Regions from separate parts of the Paenibacillus sp. GCM10028914 genome, predicted to be linked through region 1. Evidence: predicted binding sites of a transcription regulator. Region 1 holds the regulator's gene; each other region holds the start of a gene.

Region 1 (3,206 bases):
CTAAAGTTAAGCAATTTCCATTCTTGACGATCTGTTTACCATCTACCCAAACATGCTCAACATCTTTTGCACTTGCGGAATAAACAGCGTGTGAGATGAAATCTGTATGTGGCAAGAAATGCGCTTGATCTGTATTCAACGCGATAAAATCCGCCTTCATTCCAGGAGCCAGAGTTCCAAGTCCTTCTAAGAAGAGTGACTTCGCACCATACTCAGTACCCATACGCAACGCTTCCGAAGCCGGAATTGCCGTGGGATCACCAGTAACACCTTTATGAATGAGCGCAGCTAATCGCATTTCTTCAAACATATCTAAGTTGTTGTTGCTTGCAGGACCATCAGTACCTAAAGAAACGGTTACTCCAGCCTTAAGCAATTCTGGTACTCTTGCTACACCACTTGCCAGCTTCAAGTTACTTCCCGGATTATGAGATACCGCAACCTGATGAGCCGCCAAAATCTCAATCTCCTCATCCGTTAAATGAACCCCGTGAGCTACAAGTGCCGGTCTGGAGAAAAATCCTAGCTTCTGCAAGTGAGCTACAGGTCTTAATCCATATTCCTGAACATTCTGCTCTACTTCTGTAGTCGTTTCCGACATGTGAGTGTGCAAGGGTAAGTCCAGATCATGAGCAGCCTGGACGAACTTTTCAATGTAATCAGGAGGACATGTGTAAGGTGCATGCGGCGATATCATGGTCGTAATACGACCATTTGCTGCGCCATGCCAATCCTTTGCGAAGGCAATAGCCTCATCGAGCTTGTGCTTCTGGACATCAGGAGCACACAAACCGATTACGCCGCGTGTAAGTACCCCGCGCATACCCGATTGTTCCGTTACAGCAGCGACCTGATCCATATGATCATACATATCAAGGAAGGTCGTTGTTCCTCCCTTAAGCATTTCAATTACGGAAAGCGACGTTCCCCAGTATACATCATTCGCTGTGAACTTTGCTTCCATTGGCCACATCTTCTCCTGAAGCCATACTTGAAGAGCAAGGTCATCTCCATGTCCGCGAAGAAGCGACATAGCTGTATGACCATGCGTATTAATTAACCCTGGCATGAAGAAGAGATGTGTACCGTCAATAACTTCTATATCTTCCTCGACTACAGGCTTTTCTTCACCGATATAGGTAATTAGGTCGTCCTCAACTACCATATAACCACGGAGAACAGACTTTCCTTCCCGTAGCACGGCAAAGGTACCGTTTGTAATCATCCATTTATGCTTCTTCATGTTCGGTATCTTCCTTTCCATTAACCAAGTAATAGGCCAGACTTTGCAGATCAGTTGTGAAGTCAGCCGTATGGATTCGGATATGAGGCGGTGCTTTCAAAATGATTGGAGCGAAATTAAGAATCGCTTCAATACCTGCCGAAATAAGATTATCGGCAACAGCCTGCGCTTCCACATCTGGAACGGTGATGATACCGATTCGTATGTTATATTCTTTAATTGTTGCCGTCAGTTCTTCCATTGGCTGTACAACAATATTATTAATCTTGGTGCCCACTTTTGGACTGTATGCATCAAAAATAGCTACAATTTTCATATTATCTTTCAGAAAAGCATTGTAGTTAGACAAGGCTTGTCCAAGATTACCTGCACCCACAAGCACTACGTTAATTTGTTGATCCAGCTTTAAAATATGACGGATTTTTTCGATTAGGTAACTGACATCGTATCCAATACCCTTTCTACCGAAATCTCCAAAATAGGCCAGATCCTTACGAATTTGTGCTGGGTTTAGATCAAGTTTTTGCCCTAACTCTTGTGAGGACACAGTTGCTACCTCACGAATATGAAGCTCATTCAAATAGCGCAAGTAAACGGGCAGTCTGCGAACAACGGCCTCTGATATTTTATCCGATTTCATGCATGCTCCCCCTAATGATAATGTCAAATTATAATTCGACTTGTTATTATACTGTTCCTTCTCCATGAAGCCATTCCGTAATACGAGGTACCATTTGCTCCGTTGGCATATGTTCCATTTTAGGCCCTGGAAGTGAGTACAAAAAATGTTTTCCATAATAGGATTCAATTACACGGGTATCATATACGATGACAATCCCTTTGTCTTGTGCAGTCCGTACAAGTCGCCCAAATCCTTGTTTAAAACGAATAACAGCCTGTGGCACTGAAAGCTTCATGAATGGATTTTTCTTCTGTTGCTGGAGCAGCTCACTCTTCGCTTCCACTAATGGATGATTAGGCGGTTGAAACGGCAAACGAACGATTGCAAGACACGTCAAAGCTTCACCTGGGATATCTACCCCTTCCCAGAATGAGCTGGTACCCAGAAGAACCGACGCGCTGCTGTCCTGAAATCTGCGAATCAGTTTGGTTCTGCTCGTTCCGTCCATCCCTTGTCCAAGAACCGCAATGTCACTTGATGATAATGCTTCTTTCAATGGTTCATAGACCTGTCGAAGCATCCGATATGAAGTAAATAACACCAGCATTCTTCCCTTAGTTGCCATTGCGGCATCTTTAAGGGACTGAACAAGTGTATTTACGAAAAGCGGATCTCCCACTGTGCCCTTGACACTCGGGAAATCTCTTGGAATTAACAACAGTGCCTGCTCTCTGTAGTTAAAAGGCGAAGGCAGTTGGACCGTGTTAAGACGTCCCAGGTCTGAAGCTTCCTGTAGCCCTAAATTATCGATCATGTACTGGAATGATTTATCAACAGAAAGTGTTGCAGATGTCAGAATCACACTTTGTTTTTTATCGAAAAACAATTCCTTCAGTTGTCCACTTACATCGACAGGCACCGCATACATCTGAAGAGACTTACTTCGAAAATTCCCGTTAGCCTCCATCCAGTAAACAATACCCTCATCGTTTAAAGTCATAAAAAACTTCAAATTCTCTCGATGTGAGGCAAGATCCTTGAAAAGTCCATTGATATCGGTTATTAAGCTATCAGCACTATAGTCATCCAATTCTTCTCGTATCTCTGATGTGAGCGTATCTCCCTTACGAACGACATCACCTAAGATTAGATGAATTTGATTCTCAAGCTCGGTTAAGCTATCCCAGTCCTTAGGCTTCTTCGAAGGAGTAAGCCGAAGCGTAAACTGCCCCGTCTCCCCTGATGCATCTCCGCGTTCAGGAAGAATATTAAACAGATTGTCATTTAGACGATCCCAAGTCTCCTTAACCGTTATAAGATCAGGAAAGATCCGATCTATAA
Region 2 (3,206 bases), on a different contig from region 1:
AACGCTGGTTGCTGGATTTAATATGATGGTTCGTGGACTTCAAGTGAGAGAAGAGCGTAACCGGAAGCTGCTTGACAGCTATTTTGCTGCTCTAGCTGCTGCTCTAGATGCACGAGATCCCTATACAGCAGGGCACTCCTTACGTGTTGCCGAATATTCTGTAGTTCTTGGGAGATTAGCTGGCCTTAATGAGGACGAAATCGACCTGTTGCATAAGACAGCACTGCTTCATGATATCGGAAAAATCGGGGTGCGGGACAATATCTTGTTGAAAGAAGGAAGATTAACAGAAGAAGAATTTTCCCAAGTGAAATCCCATCCAGAGCAAGGGGAGAATATCTTACGTCAGATCGAACCAGCTGATGCCATGGCGCCTTATCTGGAAGGGGTGCGATCACATCATGAGCGCTATGATGGACGAGGTTATCCAGATGGTTTAAAGGGAAGCGAAATCCCACTTTACGGACGGATTATTGCGGTTGCGGATGCGTATGATGCAATGACTTCCGACCGCCCTTATCGTAACGGTATGAGATCTACAGAGGCGCTGGATATCTTGGAAGAGGGAAGAGGAACACAGTGGGACCCGGAATTTGCCGCTATTTTTGTGAAATACATGAGATCGGATAAGGAAACGGCTTAGATAGCTTACAGTTCAATATATGAAAAAGCAGGACACTACTTCGACAGAAGAGGTGGCCTGCTTTTTAATTACTTCATTAGTGTATAGCTGTCATTGGTCATTTCCAGCACCTCGTCCATGCCTGAGGTGATGTATACTTTTTTGTCCTTCGTAATAAACAATGCTTCTATATGATCTAACTGTTCTGCAAATTCAAGCCCTTTCTCAAGTCCCATTGAGAAAAGCGAGGTGGATAATGCATCTGCATCGATAGATTTTTCAGTAAGGATAGTAACACTACTCAGATTGTTATCAACAGGATAACCGGTCTCCGAATCTAAAATGTGGTGGTAATACTTCCCGTCTTGTTCGAAAAATCTTTCATATATACCTGAGGTTACGATGGTCTTATTCTCAACCTTTAAATTACCGATCGGGTTCCCACGAGAAAGATCGGGGTCCTGAATACCGATCGTCCAACTCCGTCCACCTGGCTTTTGTCCAAGTGCAAGCACATTACCACCCAGATCAATGATGGCACTATTAAAGCCATTATCGGTCAAATATTTGGCGATGACATCTGCAGAATAACCTTTCGCGATGCCGCCGAGGTCGATAATCATCCCTTTTTGTTTCAAATATACTTCGCGTGTGTCTGGGTTTAATTCAATTTGGTCGTATTGACTGAGCGGAATGAGCTTAGTGATCTCGGATTGATCCGGCACATGTGCATCTTCATTTCCGATATTCCACAAGGAGACAAGAGGACCGATAGCAAGATTGAAGCGTCCTTCGGTCAGCTTTGAGTAATCGTAAGCTTTTTGAATGACATTAAATGTCTGTTCAGACACTTGAACAGGTTTGATTCCGGCATTGTCATTGACTTTATGCAGTTCACTTTTACTATTCGTACGGCTCATTTCAGCGTCAATTGTCTGAAGTAGTTCTTCAATTTCGTTAAAGTGTTGGTCTGTAATCCGGCTGTCATATACCTTTACCTGAACGATGGTATCAAATATATAGTAAGACTTTTTTATTGGGTTTGTAATCTCTGTCTGCTGACCCGATTCCGATGAGTTAGGGTTAGAGTTCGTTGTATCTTTACTACATCCTCCGATAATAAGCAGGGCGGACAGAAGCACAAGCAACGGTGAGAACTTATTTTTTTTCACATCAATTCCTCTTTTCCACCTGGTTTCGACTGGATTATAGCAAAGGTATGGAAGAGGAGATGTGAGACTTCTCATAATTTATTTAAATTTTTAATAAAATTTTGGATTTAGTGATGATTTTGTGAAAACTTTCTCAAACATGTGAAAATGGGTGTATCCTACATTGAAGGTTTGCTGATGAGTGGTTATAATGAGGACGTCTAAGATTTATATAATCAAAAAATAAGGAAGATGCCTATGAAACGCGGTGACTTGGTACTGATTTCAGTTCTGCTGGTAGCAGCGCTTATATTTCTTGTTCCGAGATGGCTAGGTGGCAATGATAGTGAAAAAAATCACAACAATCCTTTAACAGCAACAATAACCGTGGATGGTAAACTGTTCAAAACGGTGGAATTAACCGAAGAAGAACAGATCATCGAGGTGAAGACAGATCATGGTACAAATATTCTTAAGGTATATAACTACGGTATCGAGATGATCGAGGCAGACTGCCCGGATAAAGTGTGCTTGTCCTTTGGATTCGTGGATAATGCAAAGCAAAGTATTGTTTGTTTGCCTCATAAAGTACTAGTTGAGGTTGAAGATACCTCGGGAGGAGTGGATCAGGATGAAGCAGACGTCATTGTCAACTAGTGATTCAGCACTGTTGTTGAAAAAGACGGTCATTATTGCTATTTTCGCAGCTGTAGCTGTCGTACTCAGCATTGTCGAATCCTTGATACCTGTGAACATGTCGGTACCAGGCGCTAAGCTGGGGCTTGCTAATATTATGGTTCTGACTTGTTTGTATTTCTTGCGTGGTAGAGACGCACTCACGTTAATCGTTCTAAAGACGGTGCTGACAGCGATGATCTTCGGGACCTTCTCCAGTTTTTTATTCAGTCTTTTTGGGGCAGTGTTCAGTTTCATCGTGATGTATGGACTGCTTAAGATTAGTGGGAAAAGATTGAGTCTGATTGGAGTAAGTATTGCCGGTGGTGTGGCACATAATATTGGTCAATTGACGGCAGCTTCGATTATTTTTAAGACTTCTTCCATATTCTATTACTTACCGGCACTTCTGTTAACCGGTATTATTACAGGTATTTTGATCGGTATCTCAGTGAGATATTTAGTACCGTCCCTTTCCAAGTTGTCTTTGTTTGCAGGATTTACAGATTAAACAGGATGAATATGGGGGGCATTGCGAGGACGAGGGGAGTTTGTTATGGAGAAACCGGAACTCAGTAACCGAGACCATATTGAAGTTGAAGTGTGTGGGAGTCCAGGGGAGCCTCAGGCTTCACCCGTGCTTGCTCTCCAAGATGTTAGTTTCTCGTATGATGGGGTGGCAGAGAACATTCGCTCTGTCAGTTTTACGGTAACAAAGGGGCAGTGGGTGAGCATTGCAGGGAGTAACGGAAGCGGTA
Region 3 (3,206 bases), on a different contig from region 1:
CAGCCGGCATCAGGTGATCCTCCGATAACAAAGGAGAGGTTTAAGAGCATTGCCCCGAAGAAGAACAACCAGAAGCTGATTGCGTTTAGACGTGGGAAAGCTACGTCGCGCGCACCGATCTGGAGTGGAATGATGACGTTCATCAGACCAAATACAAATGGCATTGCCATAAAGAGAATCATAATTAAGCCGTGTGTTGTAAAAATTTCATTATAATGTTGTGCGTCTAGGAATTTTAGTTCCGGTGCTGCCGTTTGGGCACGCATCAAGAGTGCGTCAACACCACCACGGAATAGCATAAGCAAGGCTGCTATGATATACATAACACCTATTTTCTTATGATCCACCGTGGTCAGCCATTCCCGCCACAAATATCCCCATTTTTTAAAGTAGGTCAAACCTACGATAATTGCGAGCGTTGCGAGTACAATACTAGCCATGGCTCCGTAGATCATCGGTTCGCCGGTAACGAAAAATTCGTCCCATTTCATAAGGGCTTAACTCCTTTCTGGATGTCTGAAGACATTAATGTCCTTCATGATTTGTTGATTCTTCATCAGCCGGGAAATCCGGAATCGGTTCAGTTGGATCAACATTGGTTTCACTGTCAAACTCAGCTTCGTCCTCTGTTGCCGGATCTGGATGTTCAGTCTTGTTTTCCTGGTGATCAGAAGTTCCGTGGTGTCCATGTTCTTCTGGTGGAGGACTGAAAGTTAGGTGGTTATTCGAGAAGGACATACGGCCTACGAATTTCGTGTTCAGCAGCTTCTTGAAATCTGCTTCCGTTAATTCAGGTGCGGTTGTCTTCACATCATTCACCCACTCGTCATACTCAGCAGGGGACATAGCCAATGTTTCGAATTCCATGTGAGCGAATCCTTCACCGCTAAAGTTGGAGTTCTTACCTACGTACGATCCAGCAACATCAGCAACCACGTTCAGTTTATTAACCATGTCGCTCATACCATATTTTTGACCTGCCAGTTGAGGAATCCACAAGCTGGTGATCGGTCCGAAAGAATAAATACGGAACTCGACTGGACGATGTGTTGGAATGTTCACATAGTTAACTGTTTCAATACCTTCTTCTGGATAACTAAAATGCCATTTCCAGTTCGATGAAGATGCATAGATCACTAGTGGTTCCTGATTCTCATACCCCTCAGGAACTTTCTCAACAGCACTTGTAGTCTTCACAGTGACTACGGACAGAATAGCTACAATAATAATAGGAATTGTGATCCAAGTTATCTCCAGCCACTTACTGCCCTCTTCATGAGGAGGCACGTATCCTTCATTAGACTTCTTAGCCCGGTATTTAACCAGGATAAAGATGTACAAGGCGTATACTACCGCCAAGACTCCGAGCATCATTAATATAGAAAATATGATGGTCTCGGATAGGGTTCTTGCAGCAGGTCCCTTTGGATCCAATACTGTAATTGAGCTGCATCCCGATAAGAGCAAGGTGAAGCTCAAGAACAATGCAAATAACGGCCCTCGTTTTTTCATGGTGTACCCCTTTCTTTCTTACTCTATCTTCTGGCGTTGTTTGTTTCCTTTACCTATATTAAGAAGTTAAGCATCGGTTTGCAAAAAGCATTTCTTTGTAAAATAACCATATAATGGTTTAATCATGACGAAGTATGTAACATTCTGTGTTCAAATTGTTACAAACGAAGGGGTCTGTGAGAGAAATCACAGTATTACCGCGGTTTACAGCGAGTTCAAACTTTGTTCAAATATTCACGATAGTTCGTATATTTGTCACAAATTTTTGGCTATAAAAGCTTCAAATTCCTTTCATAGCAACATTTTTTTCAATTTGTGTAATTAAAGGGAATGGAGGCGTAAGGTAGCGTGATTGCTATATTTTTTCTCTACAATAATTATGAAGCGTATACAATTACCTAAATATATAAATTGATATTAATCAATGACATTTACCGTTGCATAACTAGATTTGAAGAATAGTATGTAATATCTCAAATCGAGAGGAGGTTAGAAGAATGACTTCTATATTACCTCAAATGTTCAATTTACCAGTTTCGGAGAGTAAGACCTACTATGAGGATTTGTCGAGTGGTAAAAATGCGACCATTAACGTACTGAATCTCTCACCAAATCCGGTTGATCTTGTAGTTACACGTGCTAATGCTGATACCTCCACGTATACGATTTCTGGCTTCAATAGCCGAAGCTTATCCGTAGATCAGCTGTTGAGTGTTTCACTTTCTTCATCAGAAGATGGTCCTGCTTTTGGCGGAATTCTAATTACTACATTAGATGATATCGTATAGATCATACTGATGGAGTTAGGCCGTATTACTTTTTTTAATGTAAAGAAGTCTATTCCTACAGCGGTAGTACTGTGGGAATAGACTTCTTTTTTTCTTGCTCATATTCAAATAAGTTCTTGACAAATATCAATTTTGAAATTATTTTATACCCAGAGAGTTTTGCATTGAGGAAACATATTTGATGTTGTCCACATTTCTTTTACGAAGGAACAATTATTGGTTCTTACCATACTGTAGGAGGAGGAAAAGAAGGTGAATGGAATAATGACTAAACAGATGTACAAGAGGACAATCAAGGTTACGATTGTAATGGTTCTGGGGTTATCACTTATACTTACGGGTTGTGCTACGAAAGAAAATAAGTCTGATGGTGCACTATCGGAAGGTCAGATTAGTATCGTGACAACAATTGGACAAATCGCCGAACCGCTATCCGTCATTGGTGGAGATAAGGTGAATGTACAAAGCCTAATGGGCCCAGGTGTAGATCCGCACTTGTATAACGCAACTCAAGGGGATATCAAGAAGCTCGATGACAGTGACATCGTATTTTATAGTGGTCTGCATCTTGAGGGGAATATGATCGAAATATTTGAGGAAATTGGTAAGCGAAAGCCTGTGCTTGCAATTGGCGAAGTTGTACCGAAGGATCAGTTGCTTAGAGATGATGCCGATGCCGTCGATCCTCACATCTGGTTTGACATCGATTTATGGAAGCAGGCTCTGAATTCGGCAGTAGATGAACTGAAGAATTTCTCTCCGGACAATGCAGAATATTTCGAGGCAAACAAGGTAAAGTACTTTGAAGAGCTTGATGCATTAAGTAAAGAATCGAAAGAAAAGCTTGCTCAAATTGAGAAAGAAAAGCGAGTCATTGTAACGGCGCATGATGCATTTGGCTATTTC
Region 4 (3,206 bases), on a different contig from region 1:
TATTAAAAATTCATTTCTTCCACGATTGCATAATTTTGTGTTCATTCGAGACACTAATTCATGTTGTCATTACTAAAGGAGGTGTCCACATGAATAAATCCAATTCGAATGAACTGACAAAGTCCCAAGTGTATAACACCAAACTGAACAAGATGCCTGTTCCAGGTGAAGGATTAGACGACACAGAATTTTCTGCTGAGGAAGCGGCAGAGGTATTTATGAACAATCCATCCTCTGAAAAGGCTGCAAAGAAACAGCAATAACATAGTAAAGACCTCATGAACATTTCCGGTCACGGAAAGCGTGAGGTCTTTCTTCTTACATCACTCTACTAACAAAAAGCTGCAACATTAGCTATAGTTTACCGCAGCATTTTTTGAATTTGTCACCGCTTCCACAAATACAAACATCATTTCTACCCGGTAATGGAGCGCCTGATTTTCTATATCTCAGCAGCTGCTCAGCTCGAAGACGATCCGCGATTCCTTTCATGCGATTGTATGCATGTTCGTAAAACATTCGGTAACTTTCGCAGAAATAGTCTTTCTGACTCCGATCATTTACATCCAGCCAGTTCCGATTACGAGGACATCCCCCATGACAGAACTTCAAATATTGACAAGTCATGCATTCCTTATTCATATCAGGTTTCATCGATAAGAAAGATTCGTACACAGGATTTGTAAGCAGCGATTCTAATTCCGTATCTCCTATGTTCCCAAGTCTATGTTCCTCATCTATGAAAAAATCACATGGATAAGCATCACCATTGGACTCAAGTATCATCATTTTCGGGCAGCTTTTACGATGCACACACAGTTCCGATTCCTGATTCATAAGCACAGCTAACATATTATCAAAAATACGAATAGAAAAATCAGGATATCCATCGTTATACCACAGATCGAATGCCTCACATAGAAAGGTCCCATATGCTTCAGGCGTGATTCGAAAACGGCCAGGTTGACCTGATTGCTGTGACCTGAAATCCATGCAAGGGATGAACTGGATATACTCAAATTTTTGTTCACGATAGAAAGAAATAAGTTCCTCCGGTCTTGATACATTGTCCTCATGAATAACCGATAAGATATTAAAGTCCGCGCCTGCAGTCCGCAAATGCTCTATACCGCGCATCACCAATTCATAACTGCCTTTGCCCGATCCAGTCACTCGGTGTTGATCATGGATCACTTGTGGCCCATCTAAGCTGATACCGACTAGAAAATGATAGGTATGAAAGAACTCTGCCCATTTTTTATTGATTAGAGTGCCGTTCGTTTGTAGTCCATTACTAATTGTAGTGTATGGTGGGGCATACTGGGCCTGAAGAGATACCACCCTTTCAAAAAAAGAAAGGCCTGCTAATAGCGGTTCTCCACCCTGCCAGGCAAAAGAGGCCGTACCGTTCGATCTCTTCATATACTGCTTAATGAACTTTTCTAAAAGATCAGGATCCATCGTTCGGACCGGTTGATGTACTTGTCCACCGCATGTACTGTAATAGCAATAATCACAAGCTAAATTGCAATCTTCAGAAACGGTTTTTAACATAACACCAAAGCTTTGTTTCGAATCAGATGACTGAACACAAGCACTCATATGTTTTGTTCTCCCCCTACTCTGTTGTATATTCTGATGTTTTTCATTCTTCTGTACATATTCGTCCTGTTTAAATCATTTTACCCGTAGATCGTACTATGTTCTTTCAACACAAGCATTGAGAATAACTACACTTTTTCGGTATAAAAAATACTAATTCGTGAACTTTTTCCCTTCCCCTGAACAAAACCTCTAATCAAAAGTATAAGGTTCCCTTAATTTCATCGTTGATAGGGGTTTATTGATTAAACCATGGTAAGATATTTAAAGTAACAAATACATCACTTCATGGAGGAATATACATATGACTGTTTTTGAAACCATGCTAGAAAAATACGCAGAGCTAGTCATTAAAGTAGGTGTAAATATTCAACCAGGACAAGTTCTTATCGTACACTCACCCCTGGAAACCGTAGACCTAACCCGATTGATCGTATCCAAGGCATATGAAGCCGGTGCAAAATATGTGCAAGTTGAATGGGAAGACGAACGTATTACACGAATTCGTTATGAGAAAGCTCCAGATGACTCCTTTGGCTACTATCCAAAGTGGCAGGCTGACATGATGGAACAATTGGCTGAAGGCGGCGGCGCTGTGCTGCACATTAAAGTGCCAGATCCAGAGTTATTCCAGGGTATTGATTCATCTAAAGTCTCTACGGCTGTTAAGGCTGCTGCCGTAGCAAGAGAGAAGTATCAAACTTATGTGAGAAATAATCAGGTGAGCTGGTCTTTAATCAAAGCGCCGACACGTGCATGGGCGAATAAAGTGTTTGCCGATTTACCAGAAGAAAAGCGAATGGATGCGATGTGGGAAGCTGTTTTTCAGATGAACCGTGTAGGCAATGAGGATCCAGTAGCTGCTTGGCGGGAGCATATTAATGAGCTTAAAAAACGACAAGAATATATGAACGCGAAACGCTATAAGAGCTTTCATTACCGTGCACCAGGCACCGATTTACATGTGGAAATGCCGGAAGGGTACCTGTGGCTGGGTGGTGGAGATTATAATGAATCCGGCGTTTATTTTGTAGCAAATATGCCTACGGAAGAAATCTACACAATGCCTCTGCGAACCGGTGTAAACGGAACGGTCACGAGCACACTTCCACTGAACTTGAACGGTAGACTCGTTGAAGGAATCACCTTTACCTTTAAAGATGGTAAGGTGGTTGAATATGATGCAAAGTCTGGACGCGAGCATCTAACCTCATTGCTTGAGACGGACGAAGGTGCATCCTATCTCGGTGAAATGGCACTCGTTCCCTATGACTCCCCCATCTCTCGTTTAAACCGTGTCTTTTATAATACTGGTGTAGATGAGAATGCTTCCTGTCATTTCGCTCTTGGCAGTGCATACCCCGTAAATATCGAAGGTGGGACCAAACTCAGTAAGGAGGAACTGGTCGCAAAAGGTGCTAATGTAAGTTTGACTCACGTCGATTTCATGATTGGTTCCGCTGAACTCGAAATTGATGGAGTACTGGCTGACGGCACAATCGAACCGGTCTTCCGCAATGGCAGTTGGGCTTAGGAGGAACACATAAAGTCATGTATTAAAAAGACCCCGCGAATATCGCAGGGTCTTTTAACATTTAGCGTGG

Evidence for each region. Region 1 encodes Rex, which represses fermentation and respiration genes when NADH is low (regulators of the CRP and FNR family bind a similar motif). Its sites were predicted from a motif close to TTGTGAAATATTTCACAA; they were not measured.
Region 2: a site for Rex is predicted at 1,914-1,931, ahead of ACFQV5_RS16600 (FAD:protein FMN transferase). Genes of this name have one in related genera too.
Region 3: a site for Rex is predicted at 1,735-1,752, ahead of qoxA (cytochrome aa3 quinol oxidase subunit II). Genes of this name have one in related genera too.
Region 4: a site for Rex is predicted at 1,761-1,778, ahead of ACFQV5_RS12755 (anaerobic sulfatase maturase). Genes of this name have one in related genera too.

Annotation. Positions count from the first base shown of each region.
Region 1 covers NZ_JBHTFO010000018.1:802,343-805,548, reverse strand. The annotation lists gene ACFQV5_RS24405 (amidohydrolase) at 1-1,243, opposite strand, end outside; gene ACFQV5_RS24400 (redox-sensing transcriptional repressor Rex) at 1,230-1,883, opposite strand; gene dinG (ATP-dependent DNA helicase DinG) at 1,930-3,206, opposite strand, start outside.
Region 2 covers NZ_JBHTFO010000016.1:212,949-216,154, forward strand. The annotation lists gene ACFQV5_RS16595 (HD domain-containing phosphohydrolase) at 1-643, shown strand, start outside; gene ACFQV5_RS16600 (FAD:protein FMN transferase) at 712-1,794, opposite strand; gene ACFQV5_RS16605 (NusG domain II-containing protein) at 2,032-2,430, shown strand; gene ACFQV5_RS16610 (Gx transporter family protein) at 2,405-2,959, shown strand; gene ACFQV5_RS16615 (ATP-binding cassette domain-containing protein) at 3,005-3,206, shown strand, end outside.
Region 3 covers NZ_JBHTFO010000015.1:414,470-417,675, forward strand. The annotation lists gene qoxB (cytochrome aa3 quinol oxidase subunit I) at 1-491, opposite strand, end outside; gene qoxA (cytochrome aa3 quinol oxidase subunit II) at 526-1,512, opposite strand; gene ACFQV5_RS15350 (hypothetical protein) at 2,010-2,300, shown strand; gene ACFQV5_RS15355 (metal ABC transporter solute-binding protein, Zn/Mn family) at 2,565-3,206, shown strand, end outside.
Region 4 covers NZ_JBHTFO010000014.1:2,770-5,975, reverse strand. The annotation lists gene ACFQV5_RS12760 (hypothetical protein) at 90-263, shown strand; gene ACFQV5_RS12755 (anaerobic sulfatase maturase) at 355-1,602, opposite strand; gene ACFQV5_RS12750 (aminopeptidase) at 1,907-3,136, shown strand.